DNA from 3 places in the Nonomuraea sp. NPDC049141 genome. Region 1 is predicted to be linked to each of the others. Evidence: riboswitches for the same ligand, from Rfam matches in the RefSeq annotation. Region 1 holds a riboswitch; each other region holds the start of a gene.

Region 1 (7,938 bases):
GCGTGAAAGGCGCGACGATCGAGGACAAGGGCCGGGCGGTCGCGGTGCACACCAGGCGCAGCCCCGACCCCGAAGGCACCCTGGCGGTTCTGCGCGAGCCGCTGGCCGCGCTGGCGGACAAGCACGGCCTGGTCGTCGAGCCCGGCCGCCTGGTGCTCGAACTGCGGCCGCCGGGCATGGACAAGGGGCACGCGCTCGGCCTGTTCCTGGCCGAACGGGCCGCCCGGTCGGTCATGTTCGTCGGCGACGACCTCGGGGACCTGGCGGCCTTCGACGCGGTCAAGAACTCGGGGCTGCCGGGCGTGACCGTGTGCAGCGGCTCGGCCGAGGTGACCGCGCTGGCCGAGCGGGCCGACATCGTGGTGGACGGCCCCGACGGCGTGGTGGCGCTGCTGCGGGAGCTGGCTTCGGCCTACAGCCGGCCCTGAGTTTCAGCCGGTCCCCATCTGTCTGCAAGTGCATGTCGGTACATTCGCGAAATGTCGAAGAGAAACCTTGCCGTGGCGGGTCTCGCCGTGGCCGCCGCCGTCCTCGTGATGGCCGCCCCCGCCTCCGCTTCCGCGAGCGCTGCCGGTCATCCGCTCAAGCTGCGCAACGGGCTGACGCTGTCCCTGCCGAGCTCATGGAAGGTGTACGGGAAGGGCGACTGGCTCCATGTCGTCACCGGCAAGTGCGCCAAGCCCAAGGGGGCATACTTCACTCCGGAATGCGATGGTTTCTGGGTGCTCGGGCCCGCGGCCATCAAGCTGGGGCACGAGCTCAACCCGTACACGCCCGACCGGCCCTTCTACTCGGCGACCGATGTGGAGCCCTGCCCGGTCAACCACAAGTGGGGCCAGGTGCTCAACGGCGCGGCGGCGAAGGGGCTGCGCCAGGTCGGGCCGGGCCACAAGGCGTACTACCGCGCGTGGAAGGGCACCTGCGTCACCGGGACGGGCAAGGTGCGGGCCCGTTTCGTCCAGCGGGAGTGGTACCTGCCCAAGAGCGGCGTGCTCGTCGTCGACTCATGGAACACCCCCGGTCTGCCCGGCGTGCTCAAGCACGCGACCTGGCGATGAGCACCCCGCCGGCGGCCAGGCAGATGAGGACGGGGACCAGCAGGAACGCGTTCCAGGTGCCGAAGCCGTCGGCGAGCGCGCCGAGCGCGAGCGGACCGACGGCCATCGCGGACCCGGCCCAGATCGGGGCGGCCGCGCCGGCCCGGTCCGGCCGGTCGCCTGAGTGCGTGATGAGCCCGGCCAGCGCGAGCGGGAAGTGCAGGGCGGCGCCGACCCCGCTGAGCGCGAGACCGGCGTAGGACAGGACGGGCAGGGTGCTCAGCCAGAAGAGCAGCCAGCCCGCCGCGGTGACTGCCAGCGCGCCCAGGAAGAGCCGTGCGGGCGGCAGCCGTAAGGCCAGGTACGCGCCGCCGAACCGGCCCGCGCCCAGCCCGGCGAGGAACGCCGTCAACCCGGTGGCCGCGGCGGCCGGGCTCAGGCCGGTGCGCGCCGCGAACAGCTCGGCGGCCCACAGGTTGAACGTGAACTCCAGGGCCACGCAGCAGAACAGCACGCCGCCCGCCACATGGAAGCGCCACCCGGGCCGCACGGGCCGCTCGCCGGTGGACGGGGCCGCCACGGTCGTGGTCCGGGTCCAGACCCGCCCCAGGGTCAGGGCCAGCAGCACGGTGAGCGCCGGGGTGAGGAGCAGCGCGGCCCGCCAGCCGAGCGTGGTCTGCGCGATCGCGCTGAGCAGGAACGTCGCCGCCACGCCCACCACGACGCCGACGGCGTTCGCCTCGCTGATCGCGGCCGGGCCCGCCGGTCCGTGGTGCTCGCTGAGCGCGGCCATGGCGGTGTAGAGGGCGACCGAGCCGAAGCCGCCGGCCACGCCGTAGCCGAGCAGCGTCAAAGGCAGCGCGGAGGTGAGTACGACCAGGAGCACGCCCGCGTTCATCCCGGCGAGGCCGACCCAGGTGGTGACCCGCCTGCCGTAGCGCCTGGTGAGGAAGGTGAGGGAGAGGCCGGCGAGGATCGTGCCCACGGCCATCGCGGTGCCGTGCAGGCCGGCGACCATGCCGGAGGTCCGCTGGTCGAGGCGCAGGAGCGGCAGGGCGCCGCTCAGGCCGTAGATGAACGTGGCGAACGTGCCCAGCTGCAGGTAGATCAGCCAGGTCGGCCGGTCCCTGACCAGGCGGACGCGCTCTGAGATCGACGACATCCTAGGCCAGCGCGTCCAGCTGGGCGGCGAACCACTTCTGCGGCGGGAGCGCGGTGGCCGCGACCTCCAGCAGTTCGCGGCGGCGCGTGCGCTCCTCCTCGGGCATGACCAGCGCGTCGTGCAGCGCGACGGCGGTGCCGGTCACGTCGTAGGGGTTGACCAGGAGCGCGTGCGCGCCCAGTTCGGCCGCCGCGCCCGCCTCGCGCGACAGCACCAGTGCGGCCCGCGGCGACAGGATCGGGCCCTCCTTGGCCACCAGGTTCATGCCGTCGCGGATCGGGTTGACCAGCAGCACGTCGGCCAGCCGGTAGGCGGCCAGCGAGCGCGGGTAGTCGTCGTTGACGTTGAGTATCAGCGGCTCCCAGTCCTCGGTGCCGAACTCGTCCTCGATCTCCTGGGCGCAGCGCTGCACCGAGGCGGTGTATTCGCGGTATTCGGGCAGGTCGTGCCGGCTGGGATAGGCGAACGCCAGGTGCACCACCCGGCCGTGCCACTCCGGATGCGCGTGCAGGAACTCCCGGTAGGCCACCAGCCCGCGGACGATGTTCTTGGACAGCTCGGTGCGGTCGATGCGGACGATCAGCCGGCGGTCGCCGACCTGCTCCCTGAGCGCGGCCATGTTGGACTCGACGTCGGGCTCGTGGGCTCGTTCCCACAGCGCCGCGCCGTCCACACCGAGGCCGTGCACGCCGATGTGGGTGGTCCTGCCCTCGTGCGTGACCGTACGGCCGGTCAGATCCACCTCGGCGCCCAGCAGAGCCCGGCAGCAGTCCATGAACGCGCCCGCCCAGCGTTCGGTGAGGAACCCGGCGTGGTCGGCGCCCAGGATGCCCTCCAGGACCTCGCGGGCGACGTCGTCGGGCAGCAGCGAGAAGTATTCGGGCGGCGCCCACGGCGTGTGGCTGAAGTGCGCGATGCGCAGGTCCGGCCGCTCGGCGCGGAGCATCGCCGGGGTCAGCGTGAGGTGGTAGTCCTGGACCATCACGCGGGCCCCGTGCCCGGCCTCCTCGGCCAGAGCCAGCGCGAAGGCGCCGTTGTAGTCGCGGTAGGACTCCCACTCCCGCTGGAACCTGGTGCCGAACAGCGGCGCGTTGGGGATGTCGTAGAGCAGGTGGTTGACGAACCACAGGGTGGAGTTGGCCACGGCGTTGTAGGCGCGGTGGAAGGTGGCCGGCGGGATGTCCAGCATCCGCAGCGCGCCCGTGTCGTAGCCGGCCTGGTCGAGCCGGCCGCCGGGCGCCTGGCGTACGGCGCCCCGGTCGCCGTCGGACAGGGCGGCGCAGATCCACAGCACGCCGTCGTCCTTCATGACCCCGGAGAGCCCGGACACCAGCCCGCCACCACCGCGCTTCATGGTCAGCACACCGTCGTCGGAGACGGTGAACGAGACGGGTCCTCTGTTAGAGGCGACAAGGACGCTGTTCATTAAAGTTCCCTCCGACCATAGGATCCCAGCTATGGCGCTTGATGAGCTAACCGAGGAACTGGCCCGCTCCGCCGCTGCCGGAGATCATCGCGCACTCGGTGAGCTCCTGAAGCGGATCGAGCCGGACGTGATGCGGCACTGCGCCCGAATCCTCCCCTACCACCAGGATGCGGAGGAGGCGTCGCAGGACACCCTGCTCGCCGTTGCGCGCAACATCGGGCGCTTCGAGGGACGGGCCAGGTTCAGCACCTGGCTGCACATCGTGACGGCCAACTGCGCGCGTACGACGTACCGCACGCTGAAGCGCCGCTCGGCCGAGCAGACCTCCGACGAGTTGCCCATGCAGAAGCCCGACGCGCGGCGGGTCAGTGTGATCGCCGGGTCGCGGCTCGACCTGCTCGACGCGATGGAGGCACTGGAGGCCGACAAGCCCGACCTGGCCCAGGCGCTGGTGCTGCGTGACATCGTGCAGCTCGACTACAACGAGGTCGCCGAGCAGCTCGGCATCCCGCTCGGCACCGCCAAGTCACGCATCCACCAGGCGCGCAAGTATGTTCAGGGAGTGCTGGGCGACGACTATCGCTGAGATCGTACGTCTCGCTTCCTGAGACGGACGGTCGCTTGACGGGCCTGGCCAGGTACAGTCAGAGCAAACAACTGAATATTGCTCATCCAGAGGGGTGGAGGGACCGGCCCTGCGAAGCCCCGGCAACCCTCCCGGATTCAGACTCGCGACCTGGCGAGGCCGACCGGGACAGGTGCCAATTCCGGTCTGCGGTCAAGGTGGCCGCAGGCGAAGATGAGGGAAGGCCTCGCTTCATGTCGCACGATTTCGGACCCGCCGTAGCCCTCTCCTGCCGCGAGTGCGGCGCCCGCTACGACCTCGGCCCAAGTTTCGCCTGTCTGGAGTGTTTCGGGCCGCTCGAAGCGGCCTACTCCTTCGGTGACGTCACCCGGAAGGACATCGAGTCCGGCCCCGCCAACATCTGGCGCTACCGCTCACTCCTCCCCGTCCCCGTGGACGTCGCCACCAAGCCGAACATGAACCCCGGCTGGACCAAGCTCGTCAAGGCCGGCAATCTCGGCCGGGCGCTGGGCATCAAGTCCCTGTACGTCAAGGACGACTCGGGCAACCCCACCCACTCCTTCAAGGACCGGGTGGTGGCCATCGCCGTCGAGGCGGCCCGTAACTTCGGCTTCCACACCCTGTCGTGCTCCTCCACCGGCAACCTCGCGGGCGCGGTCACGGCCGCCGCCGCCAGGGCCGGGCTCGACGCCTGCGTGTTCATCCCCGCCGGGCTGGAGCAGGCCAAGATCGCCATGGCCCGGGTGTTCGGCGGCAAGCTGGTCGCCATCGACGGCTCCTACGACGAGGTCAACCGGTTCTGCTCCGAGCTCATCGGCGACCCGCTGGGCGACAAGTGGGGCTTCGTCAACGTCAACCTGCGGCCCTACTACGCCGAGGGCTCCAAGACGCTCGCCTACGAGATCGCCGAGCAGCTCGGCTGGCGCCTGCCCGAGCAGATCATCATCCCGGTGGCCTCCGGCTCCCAGCTCACGAAGATCGACAAGGGCTTCAAGGAGCTGGTCGCACTCGGCCTGGTCGAGGACACCCCGTACAAGATCTTCGCCGCGCAGGCCAACGGCTGCTCGCCCGTGTCGACCGCCTACAAGGCCGGCCTCGACGTGGTCCAGCCGGTCAAGCCCGACACCATCGCCAAGTCGCTGGCCATCGGCAACCCCGCCGACGGCCCGTACGTGCTCGACATCGCCCGCCGCACGGGCGGGTCGGTGGAGGACGTCACGGACCCCGAGATCGTCGCCGCCATCAAGCTGCTGGCCTCGACGGAGGGCATCTTCGCCGAGACGGCCGGTGGCGTCACCGTGGGAGTGCTGAAGAAGCTCGTCGAGACCGGGCAGCTCGACCCGGAGGCGGAGACCGTGGTGCTCAACACCGGCGACGGGCTCAAGACGCTCGACGCCGTCGCCGACGACGCCGAGCCCACGGCAGTGATCCGGCCCTCTCTCGACGCGTTCCGCGCGGCTGTCTGACAACCAGGAAAGGCGAGTTAATCATGAGCGTTTCTGTGCGGATTCCCACCATTCTGCGCACCTACACCGGGGGTAACGCGGAGGTGAGCGGGGAGGGTGCGACTCTCCGCGACGTGCTGGCGAAGCTCGACTCCGACTACCCGGGGATCGGCGCGAGAATTCTGGATGAATCGGGCAAGATTCGTCGTTTTGTCAACGTTTACGTTGGCGAAGAGGATGTCCGTTTTGCCGATGGTCTTGACACGGCAGCCCCCGAAGGCACGCAGATCTCCATCATCCCGGCGGTCGCCGGAGGGTGACCACTCGCTCACGTCAGAAGGCGCTCCCATCTGGGGCGCCTTCTGTTTTTTCCGACAATTCAATGTTGAACTACTCACTCACGGATGAAATGCGTAATTTGTAGATTGACTCTGTTGCCAAACGCTGTGCCACAGGTATGGTCGAGGGCGATCGCCTGGTGATATCTCCATAAGTCGGGCGATTGAGGGTCTCGCGTTGGAATGGGCGGGATCTATGAGCCCAGTAAGAGGAGTCGGAAGTGGCGCAGGGCACCGTCAAGTGGTTCAACGCGGACAAGGGCTACGGCTTCATCGCGGTAGACGGTGGTAAAGATGTATTCGTCCATTACTCAGCGATCATGATGGACGGCTATCGCTCCCTCGAACAAGGCCAGCGCGTCGAGTTCGAGATCACCCAGGGCCAGAAGGGCCCCCAAGCGGAGGCCGTGCGAGCGGTCTGAATCACGAAGTTGGCAAGTACCGGCAGGTCGCACGGCTCCGCAGTCCGGGCGAAACCGCCACTCCTGCTTCGTCGACTCGGTTGCGGCGGGTCCATGACGGGCCCGCCGTACTGACTGACCTGGGCATGCTGGTGTCTCGGCTTGCACTCGGCAGGGTAGAGTGCTAAACAGTTCGTTGGCACTCTCTGTTCGAGAGTGCCAGCACTGGATCGGGACGATGGGGTCTGCCGAACGGAGATGCAGGCCCATGCCGTCGCGGGCGTCGGCTCGGTCCATTGAAGCCACCCTGCATCTGGGAGGTCTAGCCTTATGGCAGCCAAGATGATCGCGTTTGACGAGGACGCCCGGCGCGGTCTCGAGCGCGGCATGAACCAGCTAGCCGACGCCGTCAAGGTGACCTTGGGCCCCAAGGGCCGCAACGTCGTGCTGGAGAAGAAGTGGGGCGCTCCCACGATCACCAACGATGGCGTGTCCATCGCCAAGGAGATCGAGCTCGAGGACCCGTGGGAGAAGATCGGCGCAGAGCTGGTCAAGGAAGTCGCCAAGAAGACGGACGACGTCGCGGGTGACGGCACCACGACCGCCACGGTGCTGGCCCAGGCGCTGGTGCGCGAGGGTCTGCGCAACGTCGCCGCCGGCGCCAACCCGATGTCGCTGAAGAAGGGCATCGAGTCGGCGGTCGAGCGGGTCAGCGAGGAGCTGTCCAAGCTGGCCAAGGACGTGGAGACCAAGGAGCAGATCGCTTCGACCGCCTCCATCTCCGCCGCCGACCCCGAGATCGGCGCGCTCATCGCCGAGGCGATGGACAAGGTCGGCAAGGAAGGCGTCATCACCGTCGAGGAGAGCAACACCTTCGGCCTCGAGCTCGAGCTCACCGAGGGCATGCGCTTCGACAAGGGCATGACGTCGATGTACTTCGTCACGGACTCCGACCGCATGGAGGCCGTGCTCGAGGACCCCTACATCCTGATCGTCAACTCCAAGGTCTCGGCCAACAAGGACCTGCTGCCGCTGCTCGACAAGGTCGTGCAGTCGGGCAAGCCGCTGCTGATCATCGCCGAGGACGTCGAGGGTGAGGCCCTGGCGACCCTGGTGGTCAACAAGATCCGCGGCCTGTTCCGCTCCGTGGCCGTCAAGGCCCCGGGCTTCGGCGACCGCCGCAAGGCGATGCTGGGCGACATCGCGATCCTGGCCGGTGGCCAGGTCATCGCCGAGGAGGTCGGTCTCAAGCTCGAGAACGCCACTCTCGACCTGCTCGGCCGCGCTCGCAAGGTCGTCGTGACCAAGGACGAGACCACCATCGTCGACGGTGCCGGTGACCCCGACGCGATCGCCGGCCGGGTCAACGAGATCCGCGCCGAGATCGACCGGACCGACTCCGACTACGACCGCGAGAAGCTCCAGGAGCGGCTGGCCAAGCTGGCCGGCGGCGTGGCCGTCATCAAGGCCGGTGCCGCGACCGAGGTCGAGCTGAAGGAGCGCAAGCACCGCATCGAGGACGCCGTTCGCAACGCGAAGGCGG
Region 2 (7,938 bases), on a different contig from region 1:
GGTCGATCAGGAAGGCGCCCTCGCCCCTGACCGCCTCGGAGATCAGCGGCTGCTGCCCGGTCGATTCCTCGCCGAGCCACAGCACCGTGGGATGGAACTGGACGAACTCGATGTCGCGCACCACAGCCCCCGCCCTGAGCGCGAGCGCGACGCCGTCGCCGGTCGAGACGACGGGATTCGTCGTGGACGAGTACACCTGCCCCATGCCGCCGGTGGCCAGCACGACCGCCCGCGCGTGCACCGCGCCCACGCCGTCGCGCGCGCCCTCGCCCATGACGTGCAACGTCACGCCCCTGGCCCGGCCGCGCGCGTCCGTCAGCAGGTCGAGGACCAGCGCGTGCTCGATGACCTCCACCGAGCCCGCCCTGACCGCCTCGACCAGCGCCCGCTGCACCTCGGCGCCGGTGGCGTCGCCTCCCGCGTGCACGATCCTGTCGCGCCGGTGGCCGCCTTCCCTGGTCAGTTGGAGCTCACCGTCGGGGGTCCGGTCGAACCGGGCGCCGCGCTCCATCAACCGCCGCAGCGCCCCGGGGCCCTCGGTCACCAGCGTCCGTACGGCCCGTACGTCGCACAGGCCCACCCCGGCGACCAAGGTGTCGTTCAGATGCTCGTCGGGGCTGTCGCGCGGATCGAGCACGGCCGCGATCCCGCCCTGAGCCCAGCGGGTGGACCCGGACGAGAGCACGTCCTTGGTGACGACGAGGACCTTGGCCGCGGGATCCAGCTCGGCGTAGCGCAGGGCCACGGTCAGCCCCGCGATGCCGGAGCCCACGACGACCACGTCGGCCTCGGCGATCCAGCCGGGATCGGGGGCCGTCAGTCGGAGGGGAATCGCCGGTGCGCTCATGGAGTCTCCTCAAAGAGGCGATTTCGTCACTATGACGATAACGCCATCGGAGGATGCGATGACTCCGGGGGGTGGGTCTGTCAAGCAGGGCGCAGCGTCAGGACGACGTTGTCGATCAGCCGGGTGGTGCCGACCTTGGCGGCGACCGCGAGCACCGCCTCGCCCTGGAAGGGCTCGTACACCTCGGTGAACGTGGCCGGGTCGACGAGCACCAGGTAGTCGAGCGCGAGCCGGGGCGCCGCGGCTTCGAGTACGGACAGCGCCGCCGCGCGGATCTTCGACGGGACGGACTCCGCCGCGCCCGCCCGCAGGGCCGTGGAGAGCGCGAGGGCGACCTGCCGCTCGTCGGCGGACAGGTAGCGGTTGCGGCTCGACAGCGCCAGGCCGTCGGGCTCGCGGACCGTGGGGGCGCCGACGATGTCGATCGGCAGGTCGAGGTCGGCGACCATCCTGCGGATCATGGCGAGCTGCTGGGCGTCCTTCTGTCCGAAGATCGCCACGTCGGGCTGGACGAGGTTGAACAGCTTGAGCACGACCGTGAGCACGCCGTCGAAGTGGCCGGGCCGGACCGCGCCCTCGACGATCGTGCCCATCTCCCCGGACTGGACGCTGACCTGGCGGTCGGGGGGATACATGTCGTCGGCTGTCGGAGCGAAGACGACGTCCACGCCTTCGTCCCGGCACGCCTCCAGGTCCGCGTCGAACGTCCGTGGATAGCGGGAAAAATCCTCGTTTGGGGAGAATTGCAGGGGGTTGACGAAGATGCTGACCACGACCTGGTCGGCGCGGGTGCGGGCCTCGCGGATCAGGGAGCGGTGGCCCTCGTGCAGCGCGCCCATCGTGGGCACCAGGGCGACGCTCCCCTGGCCGCGTGCTTTGACCAGGTCGGTGCGGTTCCTGGCGACGATCAGGTCCATATGTTGCCTCCGAGCGCGTCGAGCAGGCGCTCGGCCTCTTCGGGCTTCAGCAGCCCTGCGGCGAGCGCGCGGTCCGCGGTGAGCCTAGCGAGGGCGATGTAGGCGTCGGCCGCCTCGGGGGCGGCCAGGATCAGCGCGTCGACGTGCTTGCGCACGGTGCCCGCGTCGCCCCGCACCACGGGACCGGTCAGCCCGGCGATGCCGAGCCGGAGCACGTTGTCGAGCGCCGCGCCGAGCAACGGGCCGAGCATGATCCCCGGATGCTCGACGCCGATCCCCCGCAGCAGTTCCTGCGACTCCGCGATGAGCGTGACCATGTGGTTGGCCGCCCCGGCCAGGGCCGCGTGATAGAGCGCACGGTCGGCCTCAGCGATCCAGACCGGCTCGGCGCCCATCTCGATGACCAGGGCCTCGGCGATGGGCCTGAGCGGATCGGGCGCCGTCACACCGAACGAGATGCCGGTGATGCGGTTGAGGTCGTCGTCCCTCCCGGTGAACGTCATCACCGGATGGAGCGCGAGCGGCAGCGCGCCCGCCCTGGCGGCCGGGTCGAGCACCGACAGCCCGTACGCGCCGCTGGTGTGCACGAGCAGCTTGCCCTGAAGGTCGGCGCCGGTCGACGCCAGCCCGTTGACCAGATCGGGCAGCGCGTCGTCGGGCACGGTGAGCAGGATCAGCTCAGCGACCTTGACGACCTCCTCGGGCCGGGTCGGCTGCACACCGAGCCGCTTCGCCGCCCACCGCTGCGAGGCGTCGGAAACTCCGCTGGCGGCGACCACGTGATGCCCGGCCTGAGCCAGTGCGGCACCGAGCACCGAACCCACCTTGCCCGCGCCCAGCACACCCACTGCCAACCGCCCCGGGCGATCCCCTGCGTCCATGACGTCCACCCCTGTCGACCTGATGGCACTGCCGTTCAGCGTAACGGCCGCTTGAGACTACGTACGTGACCAGGCTTTTGCTGCATGTTGAGTTACCGACAAATGGGACAAGGGCATATAAAACTATGCACCCCCTGTCGGAAGAGATGAGGAGAGGGGTCATCGCATTGGTGGCGGGCGCCGAGTTGCGACCCGACGCCCGCGTAGAAATGCGAGCCTCTTGGAGGTGCGGACTTGGCCGGCCAGGTCCTCGTTTCGGCGAGCCATGAGATAGTCCAGGGCATGTGGCTCACCTGGCGCGCCGCGATGCGGCACGCGCTTTATGGCGAGGACGGCTTTTACCTTCGCGAGCGCCCTTCGGGCCACTTTCGTACCTCGGTCAGCGCCTCGGCGGCATTCGCCGAGGCGGTTCTGGCGCTGCTGACCCAGGTCGACGCCGAGCTCGGCTCGCCGGACCGCCTCGACCTGGTCGACATCGGCGCGGGAGAGGGCGTTCTGGTCGCCCGCGTGCTCGACGCCGCCGACCCCGCACTGCGCGCCCGGCTCAACATCACCGCCGTCGACCTCTCGCCCCGGCCCGACGGCCTGCCGGAGAGCATCGCCTGGCGATCCCGGATCCCGTACGGCATCACCGGGCTGGCGATCGCCAACGAGTGGCTGGACAACATCCCGCTCGACGTGGCCGAGCAGACGGCCGACGGGCCGCGGCTGGTTCTGGTCGAGACCGAGACAGGTGAGGAACGGCTGGGCGACCCGGTGCCCGGCATCGGCCGCGCCTGGCTCGACCGGTGGTGGCCGCTGGGCCGCATCGGTTCGCGCGGGGAGATCGGGTGCCCTCGGGACGCCGCCTGGGCGGCGGTGCTGACCCGGCTCAGCAGGGGGCGCGCGGTGGCCATTGATTATGCACACCCTGTGGATAACCGTCCCTGTCACGGCACGCTCACCGGGTACCGCGACGGTGCGGTCGTGGCGCCCATACCCGACGGGACCTGCGACATCACCGCGCACGTGGCGCTCGACGCGTGCGCCGAGGCCGGTCGGCGGGCCGGTGCGATATCCACAGGCTTGTCCACACAGCGGGATGCGCTAAAGGCTCTGGGGGTCACCGGCACGCGTCCGCCCATCGACCTCGCCCACCTCGATCCGCCGGGCTATCTGCGGGCTCTGGCCCGTGCCTCGGAGGAGGGGGAGCTGATCGACGCGAAGGGTCTCGGCGGCTTCGGCTGGCTCACCCAGGACCGCTGACCCTGGTATTCGGCGCGTCATCACGACTACCCCTTGTTCCCGCAGTACTTCGGCTGGGGTCCTTCTGGGGAGCGGGGGCGGCTGGGGTCCTTCCGCCGTGCTTCGGCCTGAGGAGCGGGGCGGCTGGGGTCCTTTCGCCATACTTTCGCCTGGGGAGTGGGGGGCGGTTGTTCGCGGGGTCGGAAACGGAGCGGTCTGTGCGAAAGCGCGGCTAGCCGGTTGTGAGGTCGAGGGACTGCAGGCCGCGGATGACGTAGCCGGGCTTCCACTCCGGCTCGGTGACGAGCTCCAGCTTCGGCGCCCGCTCCAGCAGGGCGCCGAACGACTCGATCAGCTCCAGGCGGGCCAATGGCGCGCCGAGGCAGAAGTGGATCCCGGCCCCGAAGGAGATGTGCGGGTTGTCCGGCCGCCCGACGTCGAGCCGGTCCGGGTCGTCGAACACCGTCTCGTCCCGGTTGGCCGAGCCGAACAGCAGCGCCACCTCGGCCCCGCGCGGGATCTCGACCCCGTGCACCTCGATGTCCTCCAGCACCCACCGCTCGAACATCTGCAGCGGGGTGTCCCAGCGCATCAGCTCCTCGACGGCCGTGGGCAGCAGGCTCCGGTCCGCGCGCAGCCGGGCCAGCTCGGCGGGGTTGCGGAACAGGGACCACCAGCCGTTGCCGGTCACGTTCACGGTCGCCTCGTGGCCGGCGTTGAGCAGCAGCACACACGTGCCGACCAGCTCGTCCTCGGTGAGCTCGTCGATCGCCGCGAGCGCGCTGATCAGGTCGTCGCCCGGTCGCACGGCGCGCTCGCGCGCCAGGTCCGCGAGGTAGCCGGCGAACTCCGACGCCGCCTTGGCGGCCAGGTGCTGCGACTCCAGGCTCGGGTTCAGCTCGTACATGCGGCAGATGTCGGCCGACCAGGGGCGCAGCAGGTGCCGGTCCGCCTCGGGCACGCCGAGCATCTCCGCGATGACGGTCACCGGCAGCGGCTCGGCCACCTCGGCGATCAGGTCGCCGCCGCCCTTCTCGACGTACGCGGCGACCAGCCCCTCCGCGATCGACCTGACCCGGGGACGCAGCGACTCGACCATGCGCGGCGTGAACGCCTTGGAGACCAGCCGGCGCAGCCTGGTGTGCACCGGCGGCTCGACGTCGAGCATGCCCGCCCTGGTCACCCGCCAGAACGGCTCCTGGAACTCCGGCTCGGCCGGTCGGCCGAACTCCTCGTGCGTGGCCACGTGCAGGTAGGAGCGGCCCAGGCGACGGTCTCTGAGCAGCGCGTTCACGTCCGCGTGCCGGGAGACCAGCCACTGACCCGTCGGCTCGAAGTAGCTGACGGGCGCGTCATGCCTCAGCGCCGCGTAGGCGCCGTACGGATAGGCGACAAAATCCGGATTCCAGGGGTCGAAGCGCACTATTTCATCTTATGAGGATGCTTGCTTGGCATGCCTGCTGCGCATCCGGATGTTGAGCAGCTCCACGATGACCGAGAATGCCATCGCGAAGTAGATGTAGCCCTTCGAGATGTGCTGGCCGAGCCCCTCGGCGATGAGCACCACCCCGATCAGCACCAGGAACGCCAGAGCCAGCATCTTGATGCTCGGATGCTTGTCCACGAACCTGCTGATCGGCCCCGATGCGAACAGCATGACCAGCACCGCCACGATCACCGCGGCGATCATCACGCCGAGCTCGTCCACCATGCCCACGGCGGTGATCACCGAGTCGAGCGAGAACACCACGTCCAGCACCATGATCTGCGCGATCACCGAGGCGAACGACGTGACGGCCCGCGTCTTGCCGTCCTCCTCCTTCAGCTCCATGCTGTGCCCGATCTCGGTGACGCTCTTGGCCAGCAGGAACAGACCGCCCAGCAGCAGGATCAGGTCGCGCCCCGATATCTCGTGGCCGAAGACCTCGAACAGCGGCGCGGTCAGCCGCACCACCCACGACAACGCGAGCAGCAGGAGCAACCGGCTGATCAGAGCCGCGCCCAGACCCATGACGCGGGCCCTGTCACGCTGCTCCGGCGGCAGCTTCCCGGCCAGGATGGAGATGAAGATGATGTTGTCGATACCGAGCACGATCTCCAGCGCGACCAGGGTGAAAAACCCGATCCAGATCTGAGGGTCGGTCACCCAGTCCAGCATTAGTACTCCTCACGGCAGGGGTTTCAGGTTCCAACGAGGCAAGGGCCGCAGAAGTTCACCGTTGTGATTGATGGCCGAGTGTCGGTTATAGTGCGGGGTGTAGGTCATGAGTGCCAGCGCACAGCCCCGGCTTGCTGGCCGGCAACCCTCGCGTCCGCGGCGGGGTGCCCCGGGTGAAGACCTGGTCCGTCACGAGGTGTGGCGGGCAAGCGCGGGCTTGCTGGGTGCTCCAGGGGTCCGATGTCCCCAGGAGGTGCGCCATGTCCACTTTGACGATTTTCAGCTCCCTGCCCGCCCAGGCCACCGAGACGCCGGTCGGGCACAGCCGTCCGATCCCCGCCGTGCTCGGCACGGATCTGGAGGTCCCGGTCAAGGGCGGCCGGCTCGTGACGTACGCGAACCTCGACTACGCGGCGAGCGCCCCCTGTCTGGAGCCGGTCAGCGCCGCCGTCACCGCCGCGCTCCCGGCCTACTCCAGCGTGCACCGCGGCGCGGGGTACGCCTCCCAGCTCACCACGGCCCGCTACGAGCAGGCCCGCCACACGGTCAGGGCCTTCGTCGGCGCCCGCCCCGACGATGCCGTGATCTTCACCCGCAACACCACCGACGCCACGAACCTGCTGGCCCGCTGCCTGCCCGAGGGCACGACCGCGGTCGTCTTCGACACCGAGCACCACGCCTCGCTCCTGCCCTGGAAGCGGTCCGTACGGCTGGCGCCGCCCGCCTTCCCCGGTGAGGCGGTCCGCGTGGCCGACGAGGCGCTGGCCGGGATCGACGGCCCCAAGCTGCTGGTCGTCACCGCAGCCTCGAACGTCACCGGCGAGCTCTGGCCGATCGCCGCCCTGGCGCACATCGCGCACCGCCACGGGGCCCGGATCCTGGTGGACGCCGCCCAGCTGGTGCCGCACCGGCGGCTCAACCTGACCGCGCTCGACCTCGACTACGTCGCCTTCTCCGGCCACAAGCTCTACGCCCCCTTCGGCGCCGGGGTGCTGGTCGGCCGCCGTGACTGGCTCTCGTCCGGCGAGCCGTACCTGAAGGGCGGTGGCGCGGTGCGTTCGGTCGCCGCTGACGTCCAGGAAGGTGACGTCCAGGAAGGTATCGAGTGGCATGACGATGCCGAGCCGCGGCACGAGGCGGGCACCCCTAACGTGCTGGGTGCCATCGCCTTGGCCGCCGCCTGTGACGCGCTCAGCGCGACCGGCTGGACCGAGCTGGTGCGCGAGGAGGAGCGGCTGATCGCCCGGCTCCGGTCCGGGCTGGCCACGATCGAGGGCGTGCGCGAGCTGTCGCTGTGGGGGCCGGACCAGCCGCGCGTGGGCATCGTCTCGTTCGTCGTGGACGGGCACTCGGCGCGCGAGGTGGCCGAGGTGCTGTCCGGCGAGTACGGCATCGGCGTGCGTGACGGCAAGTTCTGCGCGCACCCCTTCGTCCGGCACCTGCTCGGCACCGCGGACGGCGGCTGCGAGGACGACACGGCCTCCGCGGTGCGTGCCTCGATCGGCATCGGCACCACGGAGGAGCACGTGGACCGCCTCGTCGACGCACTCCGGGACCTCGCCGCCCGCTGAGGTCAGCCGGGCGGTGGGCGTCTGCGCGATGGCTCGTCGGCGACGGTCTCATCGAAGTACCCGGTGGGGCGCGTGGACATGGGTCTGGTGGTGTCCGCCTCCGGTCTGATGGAGGTGGCCGGGGCGTGACCGGCGAGATCCTGCTCGGCCGCGCGGCGCTCGGCGCGCCGCCGGTACGTACTGTGCAGGATGCCGTCGATCCCGATCCGGCCACCGCCCAGCGCCACGAGCAGCAGGCAGACCACGCCCAGCGAACCGGCGAGCTCCCAGCCGCCGTTCTGCACCATGACGCCGTGCCCACCGTGGACGAACATGATCGCGCCCAGCATGTCGATCAGCA
Region 3 (7,938 bases), on a different contig from region 1:
CTGGAGCAGGACGCACTGATGTTCCCGAGCCCCGGCCCCGTCTTGCTGGCCGAGGTGTCCGCGGTCGTCATCGCCTTCATCCCCGCGGCGCACCGTGCGATCACGTTCATCCCCTGGCGCGCCTTCCTGCTGTGGGGGCCGCTCGCGCTGGCAGGGCTGACCGCCGGCAAGGCCGTCATGCGCTGGGTGAACGTGATGATCTACCACGACATCATGACCTGGAAGCCCGTGCCCTGGCTCGTCGTGGTGGCGCTGGCGGCCGGATACGCGTGCCGATCGGTCGTGGGGCGACGGGCGGCGCTGCTGCTGTTCCTACCGGTGGCCGTCCTCGGCAACCTCGGCGACCTTCCGTACGTATCCACCCCGACAGCCTTCGCCCAGATCGGCTGCGCGGCCCTGGCCTTCGCCGCCGCGGCGGCCCTGACCTGGCGCCGGAGCGGTCCAGCTACTCCCGTCAGGAGCCGACCTTAGGGGCTTTCACGATCTTTGCGACATGAGTGCAATCGATTTCGACGCCTCCCGATTTTCCTGCTTCGCAGACAAAACCCCAATCTCTTACTATTTCGCCAACGACGCCGGTCAGCAGCCAAAGGAAAACCAGCCCCGATAGGGTGAACGCCGTTGTCAGCATGCCGGGCGTCCCGTCCGTCGCGCCCCGCATCTGCGCGAAGAACACTATGACTCCCATGATCGAGAGCAACAGGCCGCTCGAAAAACCGGCGACCCAATACTTCTTCGCCGCGAGGCGCGAACGCTTGGAAGGAGTACGCCGCTTCTTTACTGTGACCAGGACGCCACAACGGCCGCACTGTGACACGCCCTGATGCGTGAATTCAGGATCCTGCGCCAGCGGTGCGAGGAGCATCGGCATCGCGGTCGGCGTTTCGATGGCATCCGGGCCATAGCCGCCCCTGGACACATACCTGACGTAGCCGAGCTGCCCCCATATCGGTTCCGGCTCCAGGGGAGAGTTCGCCTTGTGTGCCGCCGGACGCGCCATGTCACCCGCCAACCAGTCACGCCCCCTCTAGAACCTCATGGTGGAGTCTGCGGTAAGTGGGACGGCCCGTAAACACCCGCAGGTAGAAGGCCGTCGCCATGGGCAGGTACGTATGACGATGGACATCAGCGGAGGCGGCTTGTCGAATCCGATTGCATACGAGCAAGGCGGCACTCAATATGGACCCGGAATCCCAATGAGAGCCGGTGCTCAGATGGAAAACCATTCGAAATACCCACGAATCAGACATCCTGTTAAGCGGCGGCGTTGGTGGAATCGGCCCGCCGTGAAATGGGCCGGAACCGCCATTGCCACCCCGGTGCTTGTCGGCGTGCTGATCTGGGCGATACAACAGCCGTTCACCCCGTCGCCCCGCCCGAGCGCCACACCGGAGCCTCGCACGCCCTCACCGACCCCTACACGCCCCGCGGGGCCGCCACTGTCAGTCGATCTCGTCCAAGTGGAACATTCGGACCTGCATAACACCTGGATCTTTCCCGAGGCAGTGACCCTCTCAGGTGATCAACTTGCCCAGATCAATGCCCTGCCGGAATATTCAGATGCACAGCACAGATGGTTTCGGCAACAAGGTGGCGTCGACCCGTACAGCACCGACTTCAAGATCGTCGTTCACGGAAACGCAGATCGGCCCGTGCGCATCGTCGGAATGAAGGCGGTCCCGCGCTGCGGCCCACCGCTCACCGGCACATTGTTCGAGAGCCCGAGCGCGGGCAGCGAGGACAGCATAAAAATCGGCCTCGACCTCGATGAAACCGACCCCCGAGGCAAGACACTGGTCAACGACACAGAATGGGGTGGAGATTACTTCCGCGAGAAGACGATCTCCCTCAAACGCGATGAAGAGATCACTTTTCAAGTGACCGCGGCAACACAGAAGCATTACTGCGAGTTCTCGATCGCGCTCGATGTGCTCAGCAACGGCAAACTGATCAATCAGCGCATCGACGACCACGGCAAGCCGTTCAAAGTCAGCGCCCGCAACACCGACTATGCCTCCTACCAGAAGATGTATATCGGCGGAGTAGCCAACGCCGACGGCGACGGCAAGTGGCGCAGCGTGGATCCGCAGACCTACCAGTAGATCGCGTTGACGTTTGACGTCGCCCTCCACACTGGGGCAGGATCTCTCTCCACCGAGATCATCCAGAGGATCCGAGGGGCCTGGCCCGATGACGGTCCGGCAACCTGCCCGAGGGCAAGGTGCCAACGCCAGGAACGATGAGGAGAGTCCCATGAGCCTCCGGCTCGATGTTCCTGTGCTCCACGGATCGTCCGTTCGGCTGGAGCCGCTGGCGATGAGGCACGCGCCGGATCTGGCGCGGGCGGCAGAGGAGGATCGTTCCTCCTACGGTTTCACCTTGGTTCCCCGGGCCACCGAGATCGAGGATTATCTGGCGGCCCAGTTCGCTCGGGTGGCCGACGGGTTGACGCCGTTCGCGCAGGTTCGGGTGCGGGACGGGATGGCGGTGGGATGCACCGCGTTCTGGGATCCCCGGACCTGGCCGGACCGGCAAGACCTGTGCGCCATCGAGGTCGGTTGGACCTGGCTCGCGGCATCGGCGCAGGGCGCCGGGATCAACCTGGAGGCGAAGCTCCTCCTCTTCACCCATGCGTTCGAGACGCTGGGCGTCACGCGCGTCGACCTCAAGACCGACGCGCGCAACGAGAGGTCACGTCGGGCCATCGAGCGCCTCGGCGCGCGCTTCGAGGGGGTGTTGCGTAGCTGGTCGCCGTCCTGGGCGCCCGGCGAAGCGGGGAAGCTGCGAGACTCGGCCATGTTCTCCGTGGTCGCCGCCGAATGGCCGGCCGTCAAGTCGGCGCTGCACACTCGCCTCACCACCGTGAGCGCCGGGTAGTCCCCGTGCATCACGCGATGATCATCGCTACCAGAACGAGGGCCGACCCACCCATCACCACGGCGTGCCGAATGTTCTGGAGGATGGGCATGACCCAGGTGGGAAACCCGCCCTCGGCAGCCTTGAGCAGGGCCCGCACGTCGATGCGCTGAAGCATCGGGTCACCCTTACGGTCGAAGGCGGCCTTCACCGACTTGGCGGCGGTCAGGTTGCTGTACAGGATGAGGAAGTTGCCGGCGAGAACGATCGGCTGGAAGACCCAGGAAAGGGTCTGCCCCCAGTCGCTCCCGGACAGGTTGAGCACGGCCAGCACCGTCATGACCAGGGCGACCGTCACGGGGACGACCGTTTCGTGGCCACTGGCGTCGAAGCTGAGCTTGTTCTCCTCCAGGACGGAGCTGGGCACTCCCTGACGGGTCAGTTCCGCCTCCGCGTTCGCTTTCGCACTGCCCCCGTAGCGGTGGCGCACCAGCGGGATGCTCAGGAAGGCAAGCGCGATGAGCAGTTGCAGTGCCGCGGCGAATGTGATCATGGTGGGTGTTCTCCTCGTCCCGGTGTTCCGTTCTCGATGAAGACGACGATGCCCACCACCACTGAGACCGGGCTGACCGCGCGCTGTCACGAGCCGGCAGCGACTGTCAGCCTGGACGGGTGACAACCGTCAGGGCCGACTTCGGGCAGATCTCCCGGTACGCGACGTCGCCCAGGTAGTGGCTCCACTCCGCTTCGGTGAGCCGGCGGCCCGCGCGCCCGCACACCAGCGCGGCGACCCGTTCGGCTCCGACGGGGATCTCCAGGATGTCGCCGTCGGCCGAGTAGTACAGCGTGCCGCCGTCGGCACTGAAGGTCAGCGAGTCGACATTCTGGATCGTCGCGGGGTCGAAGTCGCCGCCGAGCCGCCGCCTGTTGACGGGGTCCCAGAGCTGGAGTACGCCACCGCTGGCCGCCGCGAGCACGTCCCCGCTCGGTGAGAAGGCCAGGACGCTCGCGGGACCCGCCGCTTTCGGCAGCATGGGACGCAATGCCGTCGGCCCGGAGGGATCCCAGAGCGAGACGCGTCCCGTCTCGTCGTAGGCGATGGCCATGAGACCACGGCTGCTCAGGGCGACACCGTCCCCGCCGGAGGTGGACGTGTCATAGCCCTCCCCGACCAGCTTGCCGGTAGCCACGTCCATGAACCTGCCGGAGCCGGTGGCGAGCCTCTTGCCGTCGGGCAGGTACGGGCCGCCGTCGCTGGTGGTGGGGCTGTCGTGCAGAACCCGGCCGGTGGCCGCGTCGAGCACGGTGAGCCAGTACTTCAGGGTCTGCCCGTCCGGGCCGAGGACGAGCGCGATCGTCCTGCCGTCGGGGCTGAAGACGGCCCGCAACGGTGGGAATCCGTCGACGGCGTGCCGAGAGCGGATCGACCAGATCCGTTTGCGGGTACCGACGTCGACCAGCTCGATCCGGCCGGACTCCGGCGCGATGAGCAGCCGTCTGCCCAGCTCGTCGAACTGCAGCACGGCCAGCATGTCCGGGTCGGCTGGAAAGCGGGCGACCTCCTTGCGCTCGCGCATGTTCCAGAGCCGGACGTACTTGCTGTCAAGGCCGCGGATCGCGGCCCACCTGCCGCCGGGACTGACGATGGCGTCGTCGCCCCCCGTCCTGATCGAGGCGGCGCGCGTGGACAGGTCGACGCTGATCACCGCGTCGTCCATCAGATAGCGCAGGGTCGAGCCGTCGAAACCGACATCGGACAGGTCGCCCTCGGACTGGTACGTGAGCAGCTCAAGGTCGTGGTCGGCGACCTTCCACACCTGGAGCTTGCGTACGTTGAACGCGGCGAGGTAGCGACCGTCGGGGCTGAAACGGAGCCGCGGGAAGTGGCCGACGCAGACGTCACAGGTCCAGACGTCCTTGTTACGACGGCGTCCGGTGGAGGTGTCCAAGAGCACCACCTCGCTGCCCGCGCAGGCCAGGGTGGCGCCGTCGGACGAGAACGCGGCGACCGAGTGCGTCCGGTGGCTGCAGCCCGCGTAGCGATGCTCGGGGGTCCAGCCGGGCAGAGCGTGTTCGGCGAAGCTCTCGCCGGTGAGCAGCAGGTGCTTGCCCGTCGGGTCGATCAGCGGACCCCACCCGTGCAAGGCGGCGATCCTGCCGAACTTCCTGCCGGTGCGCAGGTCCACCAGGTGGTCGAGGTCGTTGTCGTAACTGACCGCGAGGGTTGCCTCGTCCTCGCCGATCGTGACGCCGATCAGCATGCCGCCGGCCGGAAAGAGCTCCTTGAGCAGCCGCTTGCCGGTGGCGAGGTCCCAGACGCCGAGCTCTTCGTGAGTGTAGATCGCCACCAGCCGTCCGGTCCTGCTCAGCACCGGAGCATTGAGCTCCGAGCTGTCTCTCAGCCCCAGCCCCCGCCAGCCGCCCGTCCGCTTGTGCGTGCGGACGTCGTACACGTTGACGCCGCTGTCGCTGACGCTGACCAGCGTCCGGCCATCGCCGCTGAGCGTCCGCCTGGCCACCCCCTTGACCTGGGGGTCGTGGAATGCGGCCGTTTCCTGCTGCTGTAGCGAGGCCATCACCGCTGAGCGGGCCTCGACCTGCGGGGAGACGCGCCAGGCCGCCACGCTGAGCAGCATCGCCAGAACCGGGTCAGTGGTACGCAGCCGGTCCGCCTCAGCCGCCACCTGCTTGGCGGTGACCACGTCGCGCTGACCGGCCGCCTGCTGTCGCTGCCACAGCGCCAGCCCGCTCGCCACCAGCGACACCGCCAGCAAGGCCGCCAGCGCCGTGGTGGTCAGGGCCCGGCGCCTGGCGCGCTTCCTGGTCAGCGCGGTGCCCGCCTGGAGGAAGTCGCGCTCGCGGGGAGTGAGCGTCACGTGGCGGCGGCCGGTGGCCGCCCAGCTCAGTGCCTGTTCCAGGCGGCTGCCCTGGAGCAGGTCGCCGTCGCGCCTGCCGTTGTCGGTCCAGTGCCGGGCCGCGCTGGTGATCTGGCTCAGGACGGCGAGGCCCGTACGGTCGGCGTCCACCCACATGCGCAGCCTGGGCCAGGCTCGCAACAGCGCGGGACGCGACAGCGCGACGGAGTCCTCTTCGGCGGCCACGACGTACGAGAACGTCCGAAGGATGCGCCGGATGGCAGCGACCTCGGGCTCGGGACGCCCGCCGAACAGCTCGTCCTGGGAGACGGTCCTGCCGCTCTCGCGGCCTTCCTCGTCCACGGCGACCAGGCGCAGGAACACCTCGGCGGCCAGCTCACGCTCCTGCGGCCCGAGCGCGCCATAGGCGTCCTCGGCGATGGTGCCGAGCGCCGGGTCGGCCTCGCCCTCCCCGCGCACCCCCTGGGCGGCGCGGCTGCCTTCGGTCAGGAGCCCTCTGGTGTCGCTGCCGTTGCCGCTGACCAGCGCGAGCAGCAGGTCGCGGGAGGCCGGCCTGGTCGCGGGGTCCTTGCGCATCGCGACCGCGACCAGCTCGGCCAGCCGGGGCGGCAGCGCGCTCAGGTCGGGCTGGTGCGACAGCACCCGGTGCATCACGCCGCCGAGGTTGTCGGCGTCGAACGGTTCCTGCCCGGTGGCGGCGTACACCATGATCACGCCCCACGCGAACACGTCAGCCGAAGCGCCCGCCCGCTGCCCGGTGAACACCTCGGGCGCCATGTAGCTGGGCGTACCCGACACCTCTCCGGTCCTGGTGAGCGACATGTCCAGGGTCCGCGCGATGCCGAAGTCGATCACCCGCGGCCCGTCGGGACCGAGCAGCACATTGTCGGGTTTCAGATCACGGTGGATGACGCCCGCCTCATGGATCGCCGTCAGCGCCGTCGCGACCGCCGTCGCCAGCCGGTGCAGATCGTCACCGGTGAACCTACGCCCCTCGCGCACGGCCTGCCGCAGACTCGGCCCCGCCACGTACTCCGAGACGATGTACGGCCTGGGCCCGTCCAGCTCCACGTCCAGCACCCTGGCCGTGCAGAACGAGGCCACCCGGCCCGCGGCGGTCGCCTCCTTGGCGAACCGGTCGCGGCTGTCGTCGCCGCCGGCCGCGTGCAGCATCTTGAGCGCCACCCGGCGCCCGTCCCCGTCGTACGCCTCGTAGACGACCCCCTGCCCGCCCGACCCGATCCGCCCGGCCAGCCAGTAACCCCCGATGTGCTGCGGATCTCCCCCGCTCAGCAATCCCACGGCGGATTAGACGCGCATCGTCACGCGTGAGTTGTCCCACTATCTAGCGCTCCGGAGGAAGCGGGCGCCCCACTCCCGGACATGCGCGGCGAACTCCGGCGGCCCCAGCACCTCGAACTCGGCGCCCACGTTGCCCAGCGCCTGGGTCGGCCAATCGAGGGAGGTCGACGTCATGGTGAGCCGGCAGGTGTCGTGGTCGAGCGGTTCGACGGTGCCCCACTGACCGACCGCCTGCCGTACCCGGGTCGCGGGGGCGTGGACGAGCGCCTCGACCTGGTACGGGGCCGGGACGTTGCTCGCTGTCCGGACGAAGGCCGCGGCGTCCTCGGCCGGGAGCGGACGCGGCCGGAAGCGCGTGCCGGTCGCGGTCGGCTCGGTCAGCCGGTCGAGGCGGAAACTGCGCCAGTCGTGCCGGGACAGGTCGTAGGCGACCAGGTACCAGCGGCCGCCGAGTGCGACGACACGGTGCGGCTCGACCTCGCGGTCGGTGGGGGCGGAGCCTCTGGCCGTGTAGGCGAACCGCAACCGCTCCTGGTCCCGGCAAGCCTGGGCGACCGCGGTGAGCACCCCCGCCGCGACGACCGGCCCGGACGCAGCGACGGAGAGCGTCATCGCCCGCAGGGCGTCCACCCTGGCCCGCAACCGGGGCGGCAGGACTCGTACCACCTTGGTGAGCGCGCGCAGCGACGCCTCCTGCATCCCGGCGATCCCGCTCTGTGCCGCGTCGCCGATGCCCACCGCGAGGGCCACCGCCTCCTCGTCGTCCAGCAGCAGCGGCGGCAGGACGGCACCGGGCGCGAGCTGGTAGCCGCCGTCGGTGCCCCGGGCCGCGCCGACCGGGTAGCCGAGCTCGCGCAGCCGGTCGACGTCGCGGCGCAGCGTCCGCTCGGAGACCCCGAGCCGC

What was found. A riboswitch is a leader RNA that binds a small molecule or an ion and turns the genes downstream of it on or off. The one in region 1 is predicted to bind S-adenosylmethionine.
Region 2: another riboswitch for S-adenosylmethionine. It lies ahead of AB0B91_RS18465 (aminotransferase class V-fold PLP-dependent enzyme); the one in region 1 lies ahead of thrC (threonine synthase).
Region 3: another riboswitch for S-adenosylmethionine. It lies ahead of AB0B91_RS40520 (GNAT family protein); the one in region 1 lies ahead of thrC (threonine synthase).

Annotation. Positions count from the first base shown of each region.
Region 1 is NZ_JBEZDR010000032.1:31,574-39,511, forward strand. It holds gene otsB (trehalose-phosphatase) at 1-428, shown strand, start outside; gene AB0B91_RS57275 (hypothetical protein) at 480-1,058, shown strand; gene AB0B91_RS57280 (MFS transporter) at 1,036-2,199, opposite strand; gene AB0B91_RS57285 (trehalose-6-phosphate synthase) at 2,201-3,625, opposite strand; gene AB0B91_RS57290 (RNA polymerase sigma factor) at 3,657-4,211, shown strand; SAM riboswitch class I at 4,291-4,431, shown strand; gene thrC (threonine synthase) at 4,445-5,677, shown strand; gene AB0B91_RS57300 (MoaD/ThiS family protein) at 5,701-5,976, shown strand; gene AB0B91_RS57305 (cold-shock protein) at 6,216-6,416, shown strand; gene groL (chaperonin GroEL) at 6,726-7,938, shown strand, end outside.
Region 2 is NZ_JBEZDR010000005.1:503,446-511,383, forward strand. It holds gene AB0B91_RS18435 (L-aspartate oxidase) at 1-847, opposite strand, end outside; gene panC (pantoate--beta-alanine ligase) at 928-1,764, opposite strand; gene AB0B91_RS18445 (DUF2520 domain-containing protein) at 1,755-2,645, opposite strand; gene AB0B91_RS18450 (SAM-dependent methyltransferase) at 2,928-3,890, shown strand; gene AB0B91_RS18455 (cytochrome P450) at 4,102-5,292, opposite strand; gene AB0B91_RS18460 (TerC family protein) at 5,302-6,027, opposite strand; SAM riboswitch class IV at 6,130-6,245, shown strand; gene AB0B91_RS18465 (aminotransferase class V-fold PLP-dependent enzyme) at 6,288-7,598, shown strand; gene AB0B91_RS18470 (DoxX family protein) at 7,601-7,938, opposite strand, start outside.
Region 3 is NZ_JBEZDR010000016.1:109,720-117,657, forward strand. It holds gene AB0B91_RS40505 (hypothetical protein) at 1-471, shown strand, start outside; gene AB0B91_RS40510 (hypothetical protein) at 455-1,000, opposite strand; gene AB0B91_RS40515 (hypothetical protein) at 1,113-2,102, shown strand; SAM riboswitch class I at 2,158-2,246, shown strand; gene AB0B91_RS40520 (GNAT family protein) at 2,254-2,877, shown strand; gene AB0B91_RS40525 (hypothetical protein) at 2,888-3,409, opposite strand; gene AB0B91_RS40530 (WD40 repeat domain-containing serine/threonine protein kinase) at 3,516-7,034, opposite strand; gene AB0B91_RS40535 (YafY family protein) at 7,074-7,938, opposite strand, start outside.